Regions from separate parts of the Pseudoalteromonas sp. KS88 genome, predicted to be linked through region 1. Evidence: predicted binding sites of a transcription regulator. Region 1 holds the regulator's gene; each other region holds the start of a gene.
The links. Region 1 encodes sigma-54, which starts transcription at its own class of promoters, with help from an activator protein. Its sites were predicted from a motif close to GTTGGCACGNNNNTNGNNT; they were not measured.

Region 1 (5,924 bases):
ACTTGATACAAATCGTGATCTGTTTTTGCGCTACGTAGTTGTTTACAAAACTCTTTATCGTTAAGTTTATCAGCAATTGTTGCTAACGTCTTTAAATGAAGTTGGCAATCTCCATCAGGTACGATCAGTGCCACAAAAATATCGACAGGACGATTATCAATTGCATCAAAGCTAATAGGGGTTTCACTCACTAAGATTAGTGCTAGTGGAGATTGCGCGCCACTCATGCGACCATGTGGTATAGCAATACCTCGACCAATGCCTGTGCTACCAAGCTTTTCCCGGTTTAATAATGCGTTAAGGATCTCTTGCTGTGTGAGGTGAGGAAGCTTTTCATGAGCCAATTGGCTAATAAATTCTAGAATTCGTTTTTTGCTATTAAAAAGGACCGCAGCTTTACTGCAGTCCTCAGAAGTAAGTGAACTTAATTTCATAGTATTAGTGTCGAGCGTGCTTCTCTTTGTGTTTTATTACTTGGCGGTCTAATTTATCAATTAGCCCGTCAATCGCAGCATACATATCTTGATGTTCAGTTGAAGCAAACAAATCAGCACCGCTAACATGTATTGTGGCTTCTGCTTTTTGACTTAATTTTTCTACGTCAAGAATCACATGTACATTATTAATACTATCAAAGTGCCTTTCAAGCTTCGCAAACTTATTATGTACATAGTCTCTAAGTGAATCGGTAATTTCTACGTGGCGACCAGTTAAGTTAATTTGCATAAGCATTTTCCTTCTTTGTTTTTTACGCCTTAAATCAAACTCTTTCTTTGATTTGACGGTGGAATAGCTAGTGACTCACGATATTTTGCAATGGTGCGTCTAGCTACTTTGATACCTTGCTCAGCCAATATATCTGCAATTTTACTATCACTCAATGGTTTCGCTGAGTTTTCTGCGCTAATTAACTTTTTGATTAATGCGCGAATAGCTGTAGAAGAGCATTCGCCGCCATTTTCAGTACTTACGTGACTGGAGAAAAAGTACTTCAACTCAAAAATACCCCGTGGAGTATGCATATACTTTTGAGTTGTTACGCGTGAGATCGTTGACTCATGCATTTCTACCATTTCAGCTACGTCATTAAGTACCATTGGGCGCATAGCTTCGGGGCCGTGTTCAAAAAAACCTTGCTGTTGTTTTACTATACAGTTAGTTACTTTGAGTAATGTCTCATTACGGCTTTCTAAGCTTTTAATAAACCATTTTGCTTCTTGCAGATGCGAACGAATAAACTGACTGTCACTGCTCGATTTTACTGAGCGAGACATGGCGGCATACTGGCTGTTCACTCTAATTTTAGGCATGCTGTCTGGATTTAATTCCACCATCCAGCGCCCTTTAACTTTTTTCACTGAAACATCAGGGATAACATACTCAGACTCTTCGCGAACAATGGTATCTGCTGGCTTAGGGTTTAAGCTGTGTATCAGTGTCATGACTTCTTTTAGCTCATCTTCTTTAAGCTTAGTCTTTTTCATTAAAGTGCGATAGTCACGACTTGCCAAAAGATCGATATGCTCGGTTAAAATCATTTTAGTCTCTGCAAGCCATGGCGTTGCAGGGTCAAATTGATTCAGTTGTATACATAAACACTCTTGTAAGCTGCGTGCGGCAATCCCTATTGGATCAAATAATTGGATGCGCTTTAAAACAGCTTGGACTTCATCAAGTTCTATTTCTTCTTCGTTATTATCTTTATTTAGACTTTCTACAATATCTTCGCAGCTCAATGTTAAAATACCCGATTCATCAATCGCTTCTACAATAGCAATGGCGATGGCTTCGTCGGTCGGGCTAAATGGCGTTAATTGTAGTTGCCACATGATGTATTCATGCAGGGTTTCAGTGGAAGCACCTTGGTAAATAGACTCATCTTCAGGCATGGGTCCTGATGAGCTAGAAGGAGCAGCGCTCATATACTCATCCCATGTCACATCCATTGCCATTTCGTCACTGACAGTTTCTTTATTGAGTGCTTCACTACTTTCTTGTTCGTATTCACTTGGCGTTTCATCAGCAGATGCACTGACAGTTACTTCATCGGTGTCTTGCTTTTGCTCATTTTTGCCTGCAGTTTCATCACTAAACTCATGTTCCTCAACTTCAAGTAAAGGATTACTATCGAGCGCTTCTTGAATTTCTTGTTGGAGATCCAATGTACTGAGTTGCAACAAACGAATAGCTTGTTGTAACTGAGGTGTCATTGTCAATTGCTGGCCCATGCGCAGCTGGAGTGATTGCCTCATTTATCTTTAACAATCCTTTTAATATGTAATCAAAATTAAGTTTAGCAGATAGTTAGCTGAATGTTGGTTTATAGCCTAAATTGCTCACCCAGATAAACATCGCGTACTGTTTGGTCGGCAAGCACATGTTCAGGAGTTCCTGAAGCAATTAACTCACCATGAGAAACAATGTAGGCTTTTTCACAAACATCAAGGGTTTCTCGTACATTATGGTCTGTAATCAACACCCCGATGCCTCGGTTTTTTAGGTGTTCAATTATCTTCTTTATATCTAACACTGAAATTGGATCAACACCAGCAAAAGGCTCATCTAATAGAATAAACTTGGGGTTTGCGGCTAATGCGCGAGCAATTTCAACTCTGCGGCGCTCACCACCTGATAACGCCATACCTTGGCTATCGCGTATGTGTTGTATGCTAAATTCATCCAGCAGGCCATCAAGTGCTTGTTCTCGGCCTTGCTTATTTAAATCGTTTCGTGTTTCTAATATCGCCATCAAGTTTTGATAAACCGTTAATTTACGGAAAATAGATGACTCTTGCGGTAAGTAACCAATACCTAATCGCGCACGGCTATGCATGGGCAGTAATGTAATATCGTTATCATCAATGCTTATTTTGCCTTTGTCGCTCGGTACTAAGCCAACAATCATATAAAAAGTGGTCGTTTTACCTGCACCATTTGGGCCTAGTAAACCGACAATGCTTCCTGCACTTACTTCTAATCCGACACTCTTTACAACTTGGCGGCCTTTATAGCTCTTAGCTAAAAATTCAGCTTTTAATGTACTCATGGCTGGCCTTTTGACTTTGCTTTTTTATTTTCGATGGGCACTAAAATAGTATGCACGCGGTCATCTGAGTCTTCATCTTTTTGCGCACTAATTAGTTGCTGTTCCATGTCGTAAGAGATGCTTTTAGCATTAATCTTTTGACCTGCTTGAGTAACCTGGGCATCACCAATTAGGGTTAAGTAACGTTCAGCTACGTCGTAACGAACTTCGTTTGCGCTGGCACTCATGATTGAACCATCATCTTGTTTTTCTTCGAAATAAGCTGGACTGCCTGTTGCAATAAGGAGTTGCTTATTCTCGCCTAACTTGTCGCGTTTATGTACTTCTAAACGGTCAGCAGTAATGCGTCTTGCGCCATGGATTATTTCAACGTTCGATTCAAAAATACCGACATTAGATTTTAACTGTGCTTGCTGTTTATCAGCACTGATTGATACTTGGTTTGCAGTAGAAAGTTCGCTTTGCGCAACACTTGAGTAAGCAATGAATAGGCTTGGAATTACAAGCATTTGGGCAAGTTTATTGGTCATAATATATGGTTCGCGTATGGTTAATTAATTCAATTACTTCGGCTTTTAAATCGGCTTTTAGCCCGCGCCCAGTAATTTTTAAATCAGGCCCGACTAACTCTACAGGTTGTTCTGAACTCATAGTTTGTAGCTCAATATCAACTTGGATGTTATCGGCATTAATATGATCTATCATGGCATTTTCTGTAAGGTTAATTGCCGTCACATTGCCTTCTAAAATCAGCTGGTTATTTTCATATAATGTGGCCTCAGCTGCATTAATTTGCCACATTTGCTCTTGGTTATATAAGGTAAAAATAGGCTCTTCAAAGTAAGTAAATCCTAACTGCTGATAGAGTTCCATTTTTGCAGCAGTTACTTTGTGGCTTATTTTTCCTTGCTCGTCAAAGGCGGTTTGTTTTAATGCGACAGCTGTGTAATCAGGCTTTGCAATAATATCCTCTTCAACGAGCTGCTGTGTGTTAGATTGGTTAAAGTATGGATACCAAAGCCAAACCATACAGCCTATAAATAGTACGCTTAAAATTAAACGCGCACTATTCATGAGCTAGTCCCTTCGTTTGTTAGTGCTTTGCCATTTTCCAACATGAGTAAATCGGTTAGTTCACGTACTGCACCAAACCCACCCGGTAACATGGTTGTATAATGTGCTATTCGTTTTACCAACGGGTGCGCATCATTTACGGCAACAGCAAAGCCAACTTGCTGCATTACGGGTAAATCAGGGCCATCATCACCAATGTAGGCAATTTGCTCATCGGTTAAAGCCAGCTTATCTTTTAATTCTTGATAGGCCTGCAATTTATTCTCTTGGCCTTGATAAATATGTTTAACAGTTAGACTAGTCATGCGCTGCTGAACAATGTGTGAATGGCGACCCGTAATCACTGCCACTTCAATATCGCTGTTTATCAACGCTTTAATACCAAAGCCGTCTTTAGTGTTAAAGGCTTTTAATTCTTCGCCTTGGTTACCAAGGTAAATACGACCATCAGAAAAAACACCATCAATATCGCAGATTAGTAGCTTTACTTTTTTTGCGCGGGTCTGCGCATCTTTACTCAGTGGTTGATATAAATCAGCAAACTGCATTTATAAAACTCCTGCTTTTAGCAAGTCTTGCATATTTAGGGCACCAATAGGGTGTTGGTTATCGTCAATAACAATAAGACCATTTATTCGTTTACGTTCCATGATGTTTAGCGCTTCGGCAGCAAGCATATCGGCTGTCGCTGTTGTACAAGAGCGCGTCATAACCTCACTGATTAGAGTGTTATGGATATCAATACGCTGCTCTAAAATTCTGCGTAAATCACCATCGGTAAACAGGCCTGTTAATTGTCCAGCTTCATTGACCACCGCGGTCATGCCTAACCCCTTGGCTGACATTTCTATTAAGGCATCTTTAATGCGCTGGGTGTCTTTAATGATAGGTGTTGCATCACCATTGTGCATCAAATCTTTTAGGCATAGTAACAAACGCTTGCCTAAACTTCCTCCAGGGTGAGAAAGCGCAAAGTCATCGGCGGTAAAGCCTCTGGTTTCAAGTAAAGCAACTGCAATAGCATCGCCCATAGCAAGTGTTGCAGTTGTACTTGCTGTGGGGGCTAATCCAAGCGGGCATGCTTCTTGTGAAACTTTTATACATACGTGTGCATCCGCCCATTTTGCCATTGAAGAGCTTGGGTTACCTGTCATAGCAACCATTTTAGCCCCTATGCGCTTGATAACAGGAATAATATTGAGTACTTCGCTAGTTTCCCCTGAGTTAGAAATCAGCATAACGACATCATTTTGCGTTATCATGCCCAAGTCACCGTGACTTGCCTCTCCAGGGTGAACAAAAAATGCGGGGGTGCCAGTACTTGCAAGTGTTGCAGCAATTTTGTTACCAATATGACCGGACTTGCCCATACCAACAACAATAATTCGCCCTTGGCATTGAAACATTAATTGGCATGCTGTGTTAAAGCTATCATCTAAATACTGAATGATATCATCAAGTGCTTGGCGCTCAATTGTGAGTACGCGCCTACCTTGCTCAATAAAATTTAACTGCGTCATTTGTTATCCATTTATGTTGGCATTAAGCTACTTGGCTGAAAATATAACCTTGGTACGCTACAAATGCAGCGAGCAGTAAACCACCTTCAATTCTATTTATTCGCTGAGTCCCTTTAATACTTAGTGACATAGCTATTAACGCGAGTGTTGCACCAATCATTATAAGTGCGTCACGGTTTGCTGCTGATGGGTCGATAATTGATGGATTGATAATACCTGCTAAAGGCAATACAGCTAATATATTAAAAATATTTGAGCCAACAATGTTGCCTAATGCAAGATCA
Region 2 (5,924 bases), on a different contig from region 1:
TTGCGATGAACGCCCACCAGGTTGGTTTATATTTTGATAAAGTAAATCTTCAAATACTGCACGGCTTTTTTTGTACCCTATGGTACTGGCATTGGCTAAGTTATTTGAGATCACCGATATATCGGTTTGTTGGGCATCTAAGCCCGTTTTACTGATCCACAATGCAGGATTCATACTAATGTCCTCTCAATTAGGTTAAACAATGCGCAGCAACTGGGTATGACGTTCGTCAATTTCTTCTGCTGTTTTCATTAACTTAAGTTGTAATTCAAATTGGCGTTGATGGCTTATCATATCGACCATTTCATGCACTGGATTCACATTAGACATTTCTAACGTGCCACTCATAACTTTGACGTTTTGCGATATTTCACAAAATCCACATAGGTCATCAACTAATTTATCTTGCTTTGGTCTAAATAGACCGTCATTGCCTTTTTCTAGCTGGCTGTTATTAGCTTCAATAACTTTTAGACGATCAACCACCTCTAAAAAGTTTGCCGGCGCCCCTTGGGGCCTTACTTGAATTGAGCCATCATCACTAAACTCCACCTTTTCCACTGGCAATGGCAAAATAATGGGACCACCGGCGCCAACTACTTGGCGTCCGTGACTCGTTACTAACGCACCATCTGGAGTGATATTTAACGTCCCCACTTTAGTGTAAGCTTCATTGCCTGAAGCATCTTGAACGGTTAACCAACCTTTATCACTAAATGCAATATCAAGGTCTCGGCCAGTTTCAACAACGCCGCCCGAAGTCATGTTAGAACCTGGTCGTTCTTGCATAGAAAACACACGTGTAGGGAGGCCTTCACCAAATGCTTGCATTGACCTTGCTTGTGCAAAGTCGGCCTTAAAGCCTGTGGTGTTAGCATTTGCTAAGTTATTTGCTTTGAGCGCAAGGCCCCGCATACTCTGCTTAGCCCCTGACGCTGCAATGTAAACCATCTTATCCATAACATCGACTCGCGATAAAAATCTATATTAAGTATAAATGCAAAATAAGTGCCACAATAATTTGACACCACCTTTATTAAATCTAAGATACAAAAAAGGCTGCCATAAAGGGCAGCCTCGGTGTCGGATTATTGCAATGCAGTAAAGCGCTAAGCTATTAACGAATCTGCAAGATATTTTGTTGTAGTGTAGAGTTAACCTCTAGTGCACGTGAATTTGCCTGGAAGTTACGCTGAGCACTAATTAGATCTACCAGTTCATTAGTCAAATTCACATTTGATTGCTCTAGCGCTGATGAATTAATTGAACCTAACGTACCTGAACCTGGCTCACCAGCAATTGGCTCACCTGACGTTAAACTTTTCTTCCATGCCGTGTCACCCACTTGTGCTAAACCTTGTGAGTTAGAAAAACGAACCATAGCCACTTGGCCTAAGAAAGAAGTGTCACCATTACTGTATGACGCAACAACCTTACCATCTGTACCAATATCAATACCTGCCAAGCGCCCAACTGTCGCACCATCTTGGTCAAGCGCTTTCACTTCAAAGTTACTCGCATACTGGGTAGGGATTTTATTCGCAGTACCCGCTTCATCACGCCAATTTACTTCAACGTCATCAGGGAAACTAGCACCGTTCGTCAATAAATCTGATAAACCCGCTACACCGCCACCGCCGCCAGGGATCGCTATCGGATTGAAAGTAGTATCTGTATTAGGTGTACCGTCTGTGTTTAATGGTAAACCGCTGGCATCAAATTGAAAGGTAGAAATTGGTGTATATGGAGGGGCTGTTTCTTCAGCACCTGCTGGATTAAACACTTTCTCATCGAGTGTTGCATGAACTTGCCACTCATTTTCGTTACCTGTCACAGCGGCATCGGTTTTCACAAAGAAAAACTGCAATACATGCGGCTCACCAAGTGAATCAAATACTGTTGTTGATGTTGAGCTGTTGTATGATGCACTCACCGTAGGGTCAAAAGTCGTAATTGATGGCGCAGTTGAACGCGAGTCTAGATTAAATGAGCTGTAAACGTTTGTTGTTGCACGAGGTGAACCTGACGAATCTGGGATCTGTAGTGCAGAAGACGTACTTAAACTTACCGACGTCGTGTCACCCGTTGATTCATTAACAGGGAACCCCTGCAAAAAGTTACCTTTAGCATCAACGATAAAGTTATCTTGGTTTAACTTAAATGCACCCGCACGAGTGTAAGTAAAATCCTGTGCGCCTAAGTCTTCACTCATGGCAAAGTAACCTTCACCTGTAATCGCTAAATCAAGCGAGTTTTGAGTAAACTTAAGTGACCCTTGGTGAAATTGTTGCGCAACCATAGTGGTTTGAACACCATCACCATTTTTTGTTTTACCCGAACTAAATACAGATGATGCATACACATCTGCAAATTCAGCGCGCGACTCTTTAAAACCAGTTGTGTTAACGTTAGCAATGTTATTTGCTGTTACGTCCAAATCTTTTTGAGCGGCTGCAATGCCTGTAAGTGCAATATTGAAGCTCATAATTCACCTCTAATTTATGAATGTGTAGCCGAAAGAAGGCTAACTAATAATTAATTTTTACGCGATTTCTGCTACATCAGTTAGCCTAACCGCACCTTCTTTAGTATTAATAATGATCCCATTGGCACCATTAACATTTACGCTTTCAATATTTTTGAAAGTTGCAATGGGTAAACTCGTGAAATCCCCTCCCATTTGACCCTCTGCTTTTACGGTATATTCACCATCGGGTAATTCTTCACCCTCAGAGTTTTTACCATCCCATTCAAAGCGCACGGCACCAGGAGGTTGTGAACCAAATTCAATTGTACGAACTAATTGGCCTGAGGAATCTTCAATCCGCAACGTTAAATTTTCTACGGGCTCTTGGGCAACGATAGTACCCTTAGCATCTCTACCAGCTGCTAAATCTAGCGAATCAGATTCAAGTAATGCTTGCTTGCCTACTAAAGTTGAAGCCTGTAACGCCGAATTAGATGTCATCGATGCTGCAAGTGATTGGAAGTTACTATTAAGGTTTGAAATACCTTCTGCCATAGTAAAATTGGTCATTTGCGCAATCATTTGATCGTTGTCAGCTGGCTTGCTTGGATCTTGAAATGACAGCTGCTGTGTTAACAAGGAAAAGAAATCTTCTTGTGTTAACTCATCACTTTTTTCTTCAGTCGAAACTTGTTTATCTTGCCACTTTAACGAATCTAGATAAGTCGACGACGTTGCACTGATATCGTTACTCATAACTTTTCCTCAATTACCGCTGCCCAAGCAACAGTGTTTTACTTAACATTTGCTTTGCTGCATCTGCAACTTGCACATTTGTTTGATAAGAGCGTGAGGCAGAAATCATATTAGCCATTTCTTCTACTACGTTAACGTTAGGTTTATAGATATAACCATTTTCATCCGCACTAGGATGATTAGGGTTATATTCAATCTGTAATGGTTTATCGCTCTCTACGATACCCAACACTTTAACGCCAACAGACGAACCCTGCATATTGCTTTGTGATGCTGAAGCTTTTGTAAGCTCTGCAGCAAACACTGGGTGGCGTGCCCGGTAGGTTTTGTCTTGGCTTGAGCTAATAGTATTAGCATTCGAGATGTTACTGGCTGTTGTATTTAAGCGCACATTCTGTGCACTCATACCGGTACCTGAAATATCAAAAACGTTATATAAACTCATGCTTAAGCTCCTTGACTACCGAGGGCTTTTTTAAGGCCTTTAATTTTACCACTCATAAATTGCAGGCTTGCCTGATACTCTAATGAGTTCTGTGTATACAAGTTTCGTTCCACCTGTATATCCACTGAGTTACCATCACCCGTATCTGCTTGATTTGGCGAGCGAAACATTTCTGCGTTACCTACATAGCGGCTTCCACCAGCGATGTGTTTTGCATTGGTCGTTACCATGTTATTGCCGCCCTGTTGGTTGCTTTTTGCCGCTTTTAAGGCAGAGGCAAAATCGACATCTTTTGCTTTGTAGCCAGGCGTATCAGCATTGGCAATATTGGTTGCTAATAATTCGGCACGTTGAGAACGGATCAACATTGCATGGGGATGCACCCCAAATGCTTTATCAAAACTGATAGCCATAACCATCTCCAAAAATTTGACTTGGGTTGATTAATGCAAAAGATGAGCCAGTTTAATTGACAACTTAAAGGTAGGAGTAAACTACTAATTTATAAAAGAAAACGGCGCATAAAAGCGCCGTTATTTAGAAACCAACATTGTTCAGTAAGGTCAGTTTACTTTTTCTGATAAATAATACCGGGGTTACAACGCACCATATCAAACTCAGTACTTAAGCCAGACATAGACTCTGAGGCACCTAAGAAAAGGTACCCCTTTGGGTTCAGAGCTTGAGCAAATTGCGCAATAATTTTCGCTTTGACTTCAGGCGAAAAATAAATCAACACATTGCGGCAAAATATAATATCGAACTTGCCCATTAAAGCATAAGAATCAAGCAAGTTAAGGTGCCTAAAACTCGTTAGCTTTTTGATTGGATCAGTAACTTGAGCCATGCCGTTGCCAGTATCTTTAAAAAACTTTTTACGTCTTTCAGCAGAAAGCCCACGTGCCAACGCAAGCGAGTCGTACTCGCCATGCTTGCACATATCTAGCATAGTGTTAGATATATCTGTACCAATGATTTGCGCGCCCATTTTCAATACACCAGGCTGCTTTGCTTGAAACTCAGCAACAGACATTGCTATTGAATAGGGTTCTTGACCAGAAGAACTCGCAGCAGACCATATTTTTAGCGGACGTCTAAGCTCTTTGTGCTCTGGAAATAATTTGCTTTGTAATAAATCAAATGGATACTGATCTCTAAACCACAAGGTTTCATTTGTGGTCATCGCATCAACCACGGCAGCTCTAAGCTGACGCTCATGAGGACTGAGTGTTTTACTTACAAGCTCAGAAAGAGACTCAACCTTAAAACGCACCATCAAAGGTGCCAGCCTGCTTTTTACTAAATAAAGCTTATTATCACCTAAAACAATACCGCACTGCTGTTCTAAAAACGTGCGAAACTGATCATATTCGCCCTGCTGTAAATGCTTATTTTCCAAAGTAACACCACCTGTTCGAATTAGTCACAATGAACCCACTTTTTCACCGCAGTTGCTAATTCATCTGGATTGAACTTAGCAATAAAGTCATCGGCACCTACTTTTTCAATCATCGCCTGATTAAAAACACCACTCAAAGATGTATGAAGAATAACATGTAAAGGTGCAAGCTTTGGATCAGCCTTAATCTCTGCGGTTAAGGTGTAACCATCCATTTCAGGCATCTCAACATCAGAAATCAACAAACCAACACGTTCAGTAATGTCGTGTTTGCAATCAAGCTTAGCTATTTCTTTTAATCGAATAAGCGCTTCTTTACCATTTTTAGCAAGTTCTGTTTGGACACCTAACGGCTCAAGCGCACGCTTAACTTGATTACGCGCCACAGCAGAATCATCTGCGATAAACACTATTCGCTCACCTAAGTCTTTTTGAATTTCGCCATCATTAGCAATATCAGCACTAACTTCTGTGTTAACCGGGCAAATTTCATTTAATATTTTTTCTACATCAAGAATTTCAACCAGTTCGTTTTCGATTTCAGTAACCGCTGTTAAATATGAATACCGACCAGCACCAGATGGTGGTGGCATAATTTTTTCCCAATTCATATTCACAATACGCTCAACACCACCGACTAAAAAACCCTGCACGGAACGGTTATATTCAGCGATGATAATAAAACTGTCTTTGATATTTTCAATTGCTGGGCCGCCCACTGCCATTGATAAATCAATCACCGAAATAGTTTGCCCACGAATATGCGCAACGCCTCGAATATACGAATTTGATTTAGGCATATTTGTTAAAGGAGGGCATTGCAGTACTTCTCTCACTTTAAACACGTTAATACCAAA
Region 3 (5,924 bases), on a different contig from region 1:
TTTATCCTCAAAGGTAAGTTGTGCTTTATCGCCCACTTTTTTCATGTCAGAAACGTTTGAGTCGGTATCAACAAAAAACTCTTCAGCGAATACAGTATTAGCATAATCTTTAATAACAGGGTCGGTAATGGGGCCTATTGCGCCGCCTACACCAAATAGCTTTACCTTAACGCCTAAGCGGTGTAATGCTTGGCCTATTTCGAGGCCAATAACGCCGGGGCCAAACACGGCAACGGATTCTGGTAGGTCTTGCCAATCAAATACGTCGTCGTTGATGATGAGCCTATCGCCAAAGTTATTAAAGGCGCCAGGGTATGCTGGTCGCGAACCTGTAGCAATAACAAAACGCGTGGCAGTGATTATTGTGTGGTCGTCAATTTGAACTCGGTTGGTATCCAAAAACGTTGCATAGCCACGAATTTTATCTTCGCTGGGGATGTCATCGACGGCCTCAACAACAAAGCCAACAAAACGGTCACGTTCATTACGTACGCGCGCCATAACTTCAACGCCGTTGATTGTAGGTTTTGAGCTGTGTACACCAAAAGCGGGTGCGGTTTCGATTGAGTGAGCAGCCTCAGCTGCAGCAATTAATAGTTTACTAGGCATACAACCTACACGGGCACACGTTGTGCCATATTGGCCTGCTTCAATCATTAGTACGTTAGGCGTGTGTTGCTTTGCGTTACGGTATGCGCTTAAGCCTGCTGTACCGGCACCAATTACAACAACATCTGTGGTTAATTCTTTCATCGTGGTGTCCTTGTGTGATACCAATTTTATTAAAAAACTGGCTTTCAAAATAAGTTAATAAAATGGGTACGTTAAAGGGTGAAAGTAGGGGCATGAATGCCCCTAATTATGTGCTTAAATTATTACTTAATTAAGCAAAGTATTTTTCTAAATCGTCAGAGCCACCAATGTGTTTTCCGCCAATAAATACTTGTGGTACGGTCTCGCGGCCTGAAATAGCTTTAAGGCTTGTTAGTGATGCACCTGCACCCATAGTGATTTCTTCAAACACGAGGCCTTTTTCTTCAAGTAATGCCTTTGCTTTTGAACAGAACGGGCAACCTGGTTTAGTAAATATGCTTACAGCTTCAGGCTTTACTTGCTCAGGGTTGATGTAATCTAGCATGGTATCAGCGTCAGACACTTCAAACGGGTCGCCTGGTAAGTCTGGTTCGATGAACATTTTGTCAATCACGCCGTCTTTAACCAGCATTGAATAGCGCCAGCTGCGTTTGCCAAAGCCTAGATCATTTTTGTCTACTAACATGCCCATGCCGTCAGTAAATTCACCGTTACCATCGGGCAATAAAGTGATGTTTTGTGCTTCTTGGTTTTGGGCCCATGCGTTCATTACAAAGGTGTCGTTTACTGATACACATACTATGTCATCAACGCCGTTTTGCTTTAGTACACCCGCAAGCTCGTTATAGCGTGGTAAGTGAGTTGAAGAACACGTTGGTGTAAATGCACCTGGTAGTGAAAACACAACGACAGTTTTACCTTTAAAAATGTCATCCGATGTCACTGATTTCCATTCATCGTTTACGCGAGTTGCGAATGTAACTTGTGGAATTGTTTGACCTTCAATATTGTTTAACATGTTTTTAGTTCCTCTTGATTTGTTGATAGCCATTATGTCGTGAAAGTTATAATAGCTCCAATCGTTTGTTTGTATTAATATGATAGGTATTAACTATCATTAAGGCGTGTTATGAATTTAAAAGATCTTGAATATGTTAAAGCGGTTGCTCACTTCAAACATTTTCGTAAAGCGGCTGATGCATGTTTTGTTAGCCAGCCTACGTTAAGCGGGCAAATCAAAAAACTAGAACAAGAGCTTGGCGTAACCTTATTTGACCGTTCTACCAAGCAAGTTACCCTAACTACACACGGTGAACGTTTGTTGCCGCAAGTTGAGTTAGTGCTAGAGCAGGCTAAAATTTTAAAAGAGCAGGCGGCAACATCGAGTACACCATTACAAGGTAGGGTAAAAATAGGGATAATCCCAACTATTGCCCCCTATTTATTACCCACGTTACTTACCTCAATGAAAGAGGCATTTGCCCAGAGCCAATTTACTTTTGTTGAAATGCAAACCCACACTATTTTAGCCGCGCTTGACAGTGGTGACGTTGATATTGCGATATTAGCAGATGTGCCTGAACTTAAGCTTTATCATACGGTTAATTTATATAAAGAAGATTTTTTAGTGGCTTTGTCATTGCAAAACAAATTGGCTAATCGCGGTAAAATAGCCTTGGATGAGTTAAAAGCATGCAACTTATTAATGCTTAGTGATGGGCATTGCTTTAAAGATCAGGCGCAACAATTTTGTTTTGCTGCTGGGGTTGATGTTTCTAATGAGTATCAAGGTAATAGCTTAGAGACATTATTAGCATTGGTGGCAATGGACGACGGTGTGACGTTTGTGCCAAAGCTTGCGAGTGTTGAACGCACAGGTATTGCTTACTTGCCTATATTTCCGACTCAACAACGTTCGGTTGTGATGGCATCTCGTAAGCACTACCCACATTTAGCAGGTGTTGAAATATTAGCTAAGTGGCTAAGCGAACACCCTAGTTTGTGCCAGCAACTGACTAAAGCGCTAGGTTAGCCAGTTCAACGACATCATTTATTTGAATATTAGGCAGTGGTTGTTTATCAATACTTTGTGCAATAGCGCTTTGCTGATAAACCTGCTGAATTTGAACCTGATTGAGAGTGGTGATCATGTTTGGCATTTTATTACCTGCGGCATCAGTTAAGTAATTGTGGTGAGCAATATTTAATATTTGGCCTTTTTCTATTCCGTGTGCTTTGCCTAAATTAATAACAAGTTTACCGTTTTCAATGTGCAGTATTTTACCTTGGGTTTCTAGGCAGGCCATGGCCGCTTGTAAATCGTAGCTGAGTGTTTGGTTTATGTCCGTTATGGTTTGTCCGTAGTCAGATCCCCAAAAATTTTCGCTGTATACATCGATACGGTCTGTTTTTTCAAATGGCCAAATACCTTTTCCGCGATAGCTTTTTTGCCATAGGCGTTCGTATGTGGTGCCATCAAATAATACAAAGTCGATGTTGTAAGCGCGTTGGTAACTTTCATCTTGCCAAAAAGCATAATCGTTATTGAGTTTTTCACTATTCGATATATCCACAAGCTGGCTTAATAATACGTATTGCGAGTTGCTGCGTGTGGCAATCTCTTCAAGTAAAGCGTTGCTGTAATCGTATTGTTGTGTAAAAAACTCACCAACGCGAATTGGAAAGTTAAAATACGCAGTAGGGCGTGTACTGATAGGCGAATTACTCAGTGTTTTATATAAGTTTTCGCTGCTTGCTTTGCTAATGTCAAAAATTTGACCCAGTTTGGCTTGTTCACGGTGCTTGAGTTGCGTTTGGGTGATAGCTACAAACTTATTAAAACTGCTTGCTGGACACTGTTCCTGTTGCGGAAATATATCTAACCGTAGGGTGACAGCAAATTGATCACCACGGCGGTCTTCACTGATCATTTCAATTTTTTGAATTTCACCATGGCTGTTTATTTTTAGTTGGTCTTGGGTGAGAACGCCATCGACCAAGGTTTGCATAGAGGTTACACGGGCTCCCGAAAAAACCAGCGCTTGAGTTATCGCATCTTTTATTGCAACTGACTTAGCTCGTGAAATGTCATCATTTTGAATGTTTGCATGACCTGTGGACTCAAACCATTGTGCATAGGACGCTGAGCTTACACATAAGGTAAGCCATGTAGCCGCACTAAGGGCACAGTTTAAAAGTTTGTTCATCGCTAGATTCCACGCTAATGTATTTTTTAATTAACTTACATACGCAAGGAATATACCAATAGTTACAAGGTGTGAATATATCATGGCACTAATCATGCATTGAAAGAAGTCATTATTTTTGTAGTTTAATGTGGGTCTTATGCGTACAACACTTTTTTTTATAGCAGCAGTGAGCTTAGCTGGTTGTAGTAGCGTTTTTGATAAACATGTTCAGTATAAATACGTTGAGCCTGATAGCTACCCTGTATTAAAGGCTATTGGTTATGCGCCTATAAGTGCTCAACCTGGAGACAACGATACACAGCGCTCATTAATGGCATTAAAAGCATCTAAACTCGAAGCATACCGTGAGCTTGCTGAGCAAGTGTATGGGCAAAAGATTACCGCAGGAACGACTGTAAAGGGTAGCATCGCGCAAAACGATCAATTACAAAGCCAAGTCCAAGGCATTATCAAAGGTGCGCAAGTTATTAAAAGTTACCCAGTTGGCGACAGTTATGCTACTGAGCTGAGACTGGATATGAAACGTGTACACGATTTATATATTGGTGAGATCAAACCACGAGAAGTAAAAAAAGTGACTTACTATTAAGCAAATTAAAAATCCAGTAAATAACTATAGTGCTAACAGGGGGGGTTAGCGTGCTCAATGTGAGCGCTGAGGTTTAAGCTTTTAGGTTGTGAACTAACGTACTACTGCCATGAACAACACTACCACCTTGGTCATAAGTCATCGATGTCGGAGCACCAATCAATATATCCTTAAGTTGCTTAACGCTTAGTTGCGCTTGATGAGCAGCATGCGCATTAATGTCATTCTTCTTTTTACAGGTTTCTAGTTGCGAGCGAACAGAACTGATTAACTCTTCTACCTCATCTGACTTTGCATCATTTGAATTAAGTAGCGTACTGAGCTCTTTATCGAGTGTCTGGATTGTATTTAAAAAAGATAGCTTTTGCTTTGCAATGTCTTTAAGGCCATCACCACGACGTGATGCAATTGCCATAAGTTCATCGTCAAGCACTTCAACCAGTGATGCCAAGCAATTTAACTGCATGGTGAGTTTTGATGCAATTAGACCGTTATGATCAGCCATATACATCAAACTCGAACGCTGCAATATTCTTAGCTAGCTTTTCAGCATCAATTTGGTATTTACCTTCACTGATCGCTTTTTTAAGCTCTGCAACTTTGTTGCTATCAAAACCAGAAGATTGCTGTGCTTTGTCTTGTAGTGATTTCAATTGTTGAGCTTGTGGCGTTAAGCTAACCGAGTCTGCGGTTGCCTTAGGCGCAGTTGTTTGAGCTGTATTTGCATTATTGTTTTTCAAATCAACCTTTTGCTGTTTGGTGTTAGCCAGCACATTAGCCTGTTGCTGACCTTTATTTACTTGGCTTACCATGATTATAACCTATACAGAATCCAACACATGCCTATTTATCGGCATCTATGTTTAATACTTTAGCATAAATTTGAAAATTTAAATATTAACCTGCACAGACTCAACACCGTCGACACGGGCATTTAAAACTTTCCCTGATTTCGCATTTTTAACTCTTACCTGCTCACCTAATGTACCATCTTCGAGCGCTAAACCGGAAGTTTTTATTTTTAAACCGCGTATTGTCGCAACAATACTGACGCTATCGCCTTTACACACCATGCATATTTGGCTTAAAACAATCGGTAAACCACTGCGAATATTTCGTTTGCTGCGGCTGCCAATTAGGTGCTGTGTGTCTTGTAAATGCTGCACTCTAACAAAATGTTTTGGTTTCATCTCTACACTGAGGTGGTGCGCCTGAATGACCTCTCCACGTGATAAGTGCTCTGATGCAACAACCATGGGGGCTAGCTCAACTATTCTAACATGTACGTATTGGCTCCAACCTTGTAAATCTTCACAGCTAAGCTGCACAGTAACTTGTCTATTAAATGGGGGCTCTGATGGTGTATTTAATTGCAATGCGTTTTCGCAGTACCGATCAGCAATGCGGCTGTCTAAATCAAGTGTAGTTACTTGAGTAAACTCATCACTTTTAGGAGGAAGCTGTTGCTTAATGTATGAAGCTGCTAAGGTTTGAAGTTTTTCTTTGCTATACATTTGCCCATACGCAGGTGA
Region 4 (5,924 bases), on a different contig from region 1:
ATGAGCGTTTCATGGTCTAAATGCATGCCAGCAAGGATGTGAGTTACTTCAACTGGGTGAGTAATATAGGGTTCGCCGCTTGAGCGAGTTTGCCCCTCGTGCGCTTCGCGAGCGACAACATAGGCTTTTTGCACCAGTTCTACATCTGCCGATGGCAAATATTCTGATATTTTCTTTTTTAGACCTTCAAAAAGATACATTCACACTCCAATGTTCTCGTGAAGCAAATAGGTAACGGTATGTTAAGAATATACGATGAAAAGAAGGGATTGCCAACGGCTAGAGTAGAAATACTAAGCCGTTGACGAAATCAGACCGGGAAGTCGGATTATTGGTTGCCACCTACAATAGCAGCAACGGCAGCCATTTCAGCCGCTTCTTGGTGTTGTTGCTCTTCACGATCAATAACATCCATTGATGAGCTATCAACTAAACCAAGTTCAATTTCACGTAAAGCAACCACTGTTGGTTTATCGTTTTCAGGGTCAACTAGTGGGTTTTTACCGCCCACAGCAATTTGGCGGGCACGACGAGCCGCAACTAAAATTAAGTCAAAACGATTACCAATTGCATCTACTGCATCTTCAACAGTTACGCGAGCCATCTTCAGCACTCCAAATAAATTTTTAAGCAAAGACGTAGTTTACTGCACCCAGTAAGATTCGCCAATAGCTAGTGGTTAATTTTTATCTATAAATATATAAACAGCTATTTTATTAAGTCAGTAATAAGGCTTTGATGGCGAACAGACTGGCACTTTAAAGATAAACGCTTAGCAAGCACTATTGTTTCTATCTGTGTTAATGCCGTGTCGAAATCGTCATTAATTACAACGTAATCATACTCGTCGTAATGAGAGCTTTCTGACTGTGCTTGTGCCATGCGCCCAGCAATAACCTCTGCTGAATCTTGACCACGATTGTTTAAACGAGTTTCTAGTTCTTCTTTTGACGGGGGGAGAATAAAGATCGTTTCAATATCATCAACTAGCTTGCGCATTTGTTGTGCGCCTTGCCAATCAATATCTAAAAATACATCAATCCCCGCAGCGAGTTGCTCTTCGATAGCTTGTTTAGATGTGCCGTAATAATTATCAAATACTTTAGCCCATTCAAAGAAGTCATTTTTATCAATGAGCGACTTAAATTCATCAACGGATACAAAATGGTAATGCACACCATTATCTTCACCAGGTCGAGGTGAGCGAGTTGTGTGAGATACAGATACTTTCATATCTGCATGTTTTGCTAATAACGCATTTATTAAGCTTGATTTACCTGCTCCCGAAGGGGCTGATAGAATAAATAGATTTCCGCGATTTTGTGCCATGCTTGTTACCTAAAATAAACAGGCTTAGCGTTAATGGAGCTAAGCCTTAATTACATTATTGTACTGTATTTATCTCACCTGACTCAACTATCAACCAAATTGAGCGTAGTGAATCCTGTTGCTCGCCTATTTTCAAAAAAGACTCGCATAATGCAAAAAACCAAGTTGCAAGATGCATTGTTGAATATGTTTAGTGTTAATTTTCAATAGGTTAAATTTTGGAATGAAGCCTGCATTGGTATACGCACTTAACTTATGAGGGGTATCTAATGAAATTAACCTATTTAGCAAAAGCATGTATATTGCTACTCCCATGCACCGCGTATAGTCAGTCATTTGATACGTGTCCAAGCCAAGCATTCTTAATGCAAGACGCAAATGCGCAGCTCTACGGAATAGACTTGGTCTCTGCAAAGCCCACCGTTTTAGCTTCTCAATTAACCTTTTCTACAGAAGCAAACAACGAAAGCGTCAATGCAATTGGTTTTAATTATAAAGATCAGTATTTATATGGCTTCAGCCGCCAAGCACCTAAAAGTGTGGTGCAGATCGGCAGTGGTTACGAGATGACCCGCCTTGATATCTCAGGCCTTCCAGACACTAATTTTTATGTTGGTGATGTTCGTGTCACTGGTGAAGAAGCGGCACAAAGTGCTGCATATTATGTTTATTCGCCTAACTTTGGGCTGTACGAAATTGATTTGGATGGTGACTTAAACGCACCTATCACCGCTAACCTAATGCCTGGTACTGTTAATTGGAAACTAGGGATTTATGACTTTGCATTTCACCCCCAAAGTAACTTGCTTTATGCGGTTGAATCAAATGGCGATTTACATGAAATAGATGTCGATGCGAACACCAGTAAGTTTATAACGCAGCTAGACATTGGCACAGATACAGGGGCTTTCGGGGCAGCCTACTTTGATATTAATGGCCAATTTTATTTTAGTAATAATAGAAGCGGTAAAATTCATAAAGTGGATTTAAGTACCAGCCCTGTTGTGGATTACACGCCGGTGGCCAATGTATTTACGTCTGGGCCTAAATCAAGTCAAAATGATGGTGCTCGTTGTGCTATCGCTGAAGTTAAGGTAACTGACAGTTCAATTGATTTTGGTGATGCACCTTTGCCATACCGCACAAGTCTAGCGCAAAGTGGTGCAAGACACTTATTCGACCCAAATAGCGATAATACTAATCTAATTTATTTAGGCGCAACGGTTGATGGTGAAAACATCAACACTGACAGTGAGCTTGCTTCTAACCCAGTTGACGCATCAGATGATGGAGTTAGCTTTGTTACTGCGTTTTCTGCAGGGCAATCAAGTCAAATTATCGTGAATGCTTCAGCGAGCAGCTATTTATATGCCTGGTTTGATTGGGATCAAAATGGTGTTTTTAGTGAAACTGAGCGAATGGTGACTAAGACTGTTCTTAATAAAGGCGACAACAGCATTTTAGTTGATGTACCTAACAACACAAAGTCAGGCCAAACTTGGGCACGTTTTAGAGTTACAGATGGTACAGAGGCATCGTTAATCACTGCTACTGGTGGAGTATTGGGTGGTGAAGTCGAAGATTATGAAATTACCACATTTGCCAGCGCTGTTTACCCTGGTGAAAGTGATTGGGTTACCCTTGCCTATGAGGACAAGTGGCCATTTGCAGGAGACTATGACTTCAATGATGTTGTTTTAAATTATCGCACCACGCAATTAATTGAAGGTAGTAATGTTGTTGGTTACAGAATTGAAGGTCAACTAATAGGAATAGGCGCAACTTACCATAATGGGTTTGCAGTTAGCTTAAAGGAAACGGTTGGCAGCAACACATTGACTGTTTTACGCAGCGAAGTGGATGAGGAAAACATTACTTATCTCGTTGATGGGCAATTGCAGAACAAGCAAGTGCTAGAAACAGGACGTGAGAATGCTATTTTAATCTTTATGCAGGACACCTGGGAACATGTAACCACTCAAACAGGGTGTAGCTACTTTAGAACACAAAAAGATTGTGATGTGAATACTAAAGTGTCGTTTTCAATGACGATTCCTCTAAAGGCGCCTAAAGCCAAATCCGTTTCTCCAGGCACATTGTTAGACCCGTTTATTTTTGCAAGCGAGGGGTTTTACCATGGTGATTTTTTAGTTGGCAAAGAGGCGCGTAGTTGGGAGGTTCATATGAAAAACCAGCAGCCGACAGCGGCCTTTGACACTGCTTTATTTAAATACGCACAAAGCGACGATGTAAGTGAGCCTACCAGCAACCTATATTTTCAAACTGAAAATGGTCTGCCGTGGGCAATTGAAGTTGGAACACAATGGTTACATCCTCTTGAAGGGGTTGATATTACAACTGCCTATGATCGTTTCGCTGGTTTTGCAGAATCTTCAGGGCAACAAAATTCACAATGGTTTAAAAATTACAATGTAGGCAATGTTGTAAAAGGGGAGCAATAATGAACAAATTAACGATTACCTTATGTTTTTCAGTATGCTTAGTTGGGTGTGGTGGAGGCGGTGGTGATGACAAAGCAACATCATCAGTACAATCGGTAGCAGCAACGACAACGACTAGCGCGGCATCAACAACGGATACCACAACAACTACTACAGACTCTGATTTAACAGGAATGCAAGGGTTAACCATCGCGAATGACTTCAATTTATCGACTAAGTTTGAGCTGGATATAGACGTAAACCTTAATGCGGGTGATCAACGGGCTTATCTAAATGTGTGCTACAAAAAAGATCAATCAGATCGCGCAGATTACAATAACTGCGTTGTTAGGTCTCCTTTAACTCAAGGCATGATAGACACAACGGTAGTGATGAGTCGTCAAGACATTGAGTTAGTAGCTGAAATTTGGTTTTATGACTCTAGCACTCAGCCATTATCATATTCATGGCAGTACGACACACAGCAACAGCAGCAGTTATTCGAGATTCGCTAGTACTGAGTAATGGTTAAAAATATGAAAGAATATATTTAGGTATATTCTTTTTTCTATGCGTAAAGGTGTATAGAAAATGGTTGATTATATTGAGCAAAAAAAGTCCATAAAGGGCTGGCAAAAAAGCCTATTAAAGTGGCTGGGAATCGTTGTTTGCATTGTGTGTATTGCCTGCGCATACATTCCCTTTGAGAGTTACTATGGCGATCTTCTTATTTCGTTGAGAATGCCTTTATTAAGCTTCACAGTAGTGTGTAGTTTATTATTGATGCTAACAAAATCAAAAGGGGTTGCCTTGCTCATGCTGTTGGCAAGTGCTGTGGGGCTGGGTACTTTGATCCCTTTGCCGTCATCATCAAAATTAAGTAGCCAAGATACTATTAACATTAAGCAAATTAATCTTAGCTATACCAATCCTTTTATTGCTGAGCATTTAACTGCCCTTAAAGAGCAAACATGGGATATATTAATTCTACAAGAATTCAGTGATTTGAATCGCCATTTAGTTCGCCCATTTTTAACGCAGGCTGATTTATTTGGTTATCGAGAAGTTGAAGGGATACCTTATGGGATCGTGGTTATTTCACGTTTACCTATCGTTTATAGGCAGCAAATAAAGCTCGACGGTGATTGGCTAGGTTATATAAAGCTGCGTGTGCTATTTAAAAACAGGATGATTACAACTTATGTAGCTCACCCACCGTCACCCAGAACGCAACAACATTGGCACAATAGAAACCGTTTATTGGCCTCAATTAACGCATCTGTACTCAGTGAAAAAACACTTTGGTTAGTTGCTGGCGATTTGAATACCGTGCCTTGGTCATACTATTTTAATTTTGCACAAGCAAACAGCTGTTATAGCCAAGCGAACGCTTATACTAGCTTTACCCCTTTTGACTTTATTGATTCGGTGTTTACTGGATTACCCATTGATCATTGTTTATTTAGTCGTGAACTGTCGCTTGAAAATTTGTCTGTGACTCCTTTTAAAGGCAGCGATCACAAAATGCTCAGTTACGCCCTCGGTGTAAATTAATATCTGAATAGCAATAAAAAACGTGCCCATAATTAGCACGTTTTTTTAATTAGATTGGCAGGATTTTAACTTGTTGATATCGAGCTCTTTAAGTCATGTAATAAATGGCGAAGATTTCGTTTATGTGGAAATAGAGTAAAAGCAGCCGCGGCCGTTGATAACGCTTTAAATTTATTCCCTATTTCACGATAATATTCACCGTAACACTCTAAAATACGCGCTTGCGCTTTTACTTGTGCAAGTAAGCCAGCATCATCTTTACAACGTGATACAATTTCTTTCATTGCATTAAGCCTATTAGTTCTATTTGCTGTGATTGAGCCTGCTCGCATTAAGTAGTCCATCGATACATTAGGCGAAAAAGCAACATCACCAATTCGAGCTAGTTTTAACCAACAATCCCAGTCACTTGCGCTGTTTAATGCATTGTCAAACCGGCCAATATAGTTAATGGTAGAGCGTTTTACCATAACAGAGGATGTGCCTATAACATTGGCGTAAATGAGCAAATCCATCGGTGATTTTAAGTTTTGATAGCCAAGATCATTATGATCTATGTGTTTTGCAAATTCAGGCCAAAATGAAAAGCAATCTACAATG

Region 2: a site for sigma-54 is predicted at 4,115-4,133, ahead of flgB (flagellar basal body rod protein FlgB). Genes of this name have one in related genera too.
Region 3: a site for sigma-54 is predicted at 3,882-3,900, ahead of C7Y70_RS10020 (LPP20 family lipoprotein). Genes of this name have one in related genera too.
Region 4: a site for sigma-54 is predicted at 1,547-1,565, ahead of C7Y70_RS02995 (LruC domain-containing protein). Genes of this name have one in related genera too.

What each region holds. Positions count from the first base shown of each region.
Region 1 covers NZ_PYHV01000003.1:32,171-38,094, reverse strand. Annotated here, with positions in the region: gene ptsN (PTS IIA-like nitrogen regulatory protein PtsN) at 1-434, opposite strand, end outside; gene hpf (ribosome hibernation promoting factor) at 439-726, opposite strand; gene C7Y70_RS01175 (RNA polymerase factor sigma-54) at 756-2,252, opposite strand; gene lptB (LPS export ABC transporter ATP-binding protein) at 2,321-3,046, opposite strand; gene lptA (lipopolysaccharide transport periplasmic protein LptA) at 3,043-3,576, opposite strand; gene lptC (LPS export ABC transporter periplasmic protein LptC) at 3,566-4,120, opposite strand; gene kdsC (3-deoxy-manno-octulosonate-8-phosphatase KdsC) at 4,117-4,668, opposite strand; gene C7Y70_RS01150 (KpsF/GutQ family sugar-phosphate isomerase) at 4,669-5,640, opposite strand; gene C7Y70_RS01145 (calcium/sodium antiporter) at 5,663-5,924, opposite strand, start outside.
Region 2 covers NZ_PYHV01000016.1:12,375-18,298, reverse strand. Annotated here, with positions in the region: gene flgG (flagellar basal-body rod protein FlgG) at 1-174, opposite strand, end outside; gene C7Y70_RS10070 (flagellar basal body rod protein FlgF) at 196-960, opposite strand; gene flgE (flagellar hook protein FlgE) at 1,118-2,485, opposite strand; gene C7Y70_RS10060 (flagellar hook assembly protein FlgD) at 2,543-3,223, opposite strand; gene flgC (flagellar basal body rod protein FlgC) at 3,237-3,668, opposite strand; gene flgB (flagellar basal body rod protein FlgB) at 3,671-4,081, opposite strand; gene C7Y70_RS10045 (protein-glutamate O-methyltransferase CheR) at 4,237-5,067, opposite strand; gene C7Y70_RS10040 (chemotaxis protein) at 5,088-5,924, opposite strand, start outside.
Region 3 covers NZ_PYHV01000016.1:6,147-12,070, forward strand. Annotated here, with positions in the region: gene C7Y70_RS10000 (dihydrolipoyl dehydrogenase) at 1-753, opposite strand, end outside; gene C7Y70_RS10005 (glutathione peroxidase) at 884-1,612, opposite strand; gene C7Y70_RS10010 (LysR substrate-binding domain-containing protein) at 1,724-2,626, shown strand; gene C7Y70_RS10015 (flagellar assembly protein T N-terminal domain-containing protein) at 2,610-3,800, opposite strand; gene C7Y70_RS10020 (LPP20 family lipoprotein) at 3,940-4,392, shown strand; gene C7Y70_RS10025 (flagellar protein FlgN) at 4,466-4,897, opposite strand; gene flgM (flagellar biosynthesis anti-sigma factor FlgM) at 4,890-5,204, opposite strand; gene flgA (flagellar basal body P-ring formation chaperone FlgA) at 5,283-5,924, opposite strand, start outside.
Region 4 covers NZ_PYHV01000006.1:25,246-31,169, reverse strand. Annotated here, with positions in the region: gene spoT (bifunctional GTP diphosphokinase/guanosine-3',5'-bis pyrophosphate 3'-pyrophosphohydrolase) at 1-200, opposite strand, end outside; gene rpoZ (DNA-directed RNA polymerase subunit omega) at 329-604, opposite strand; gene gmk (guanylate kinase) at 709-1,329, opposite strand; gene C7Y70_RS02995 (LruC domain-containing protein) at 1,599-3,791, shown strand; gene C7Y70_RS02990 (hypothetical protein) at 3,791-4,285, shown strand; gene C7Y70_RS02985 (endonuclease/exonuclease/phosphatase family protein) at 4,362-5,324, shown strand; gene C7Y70_RS02980 (glycosyltransferase) at 5,390-5,924, opposite strand, start outside.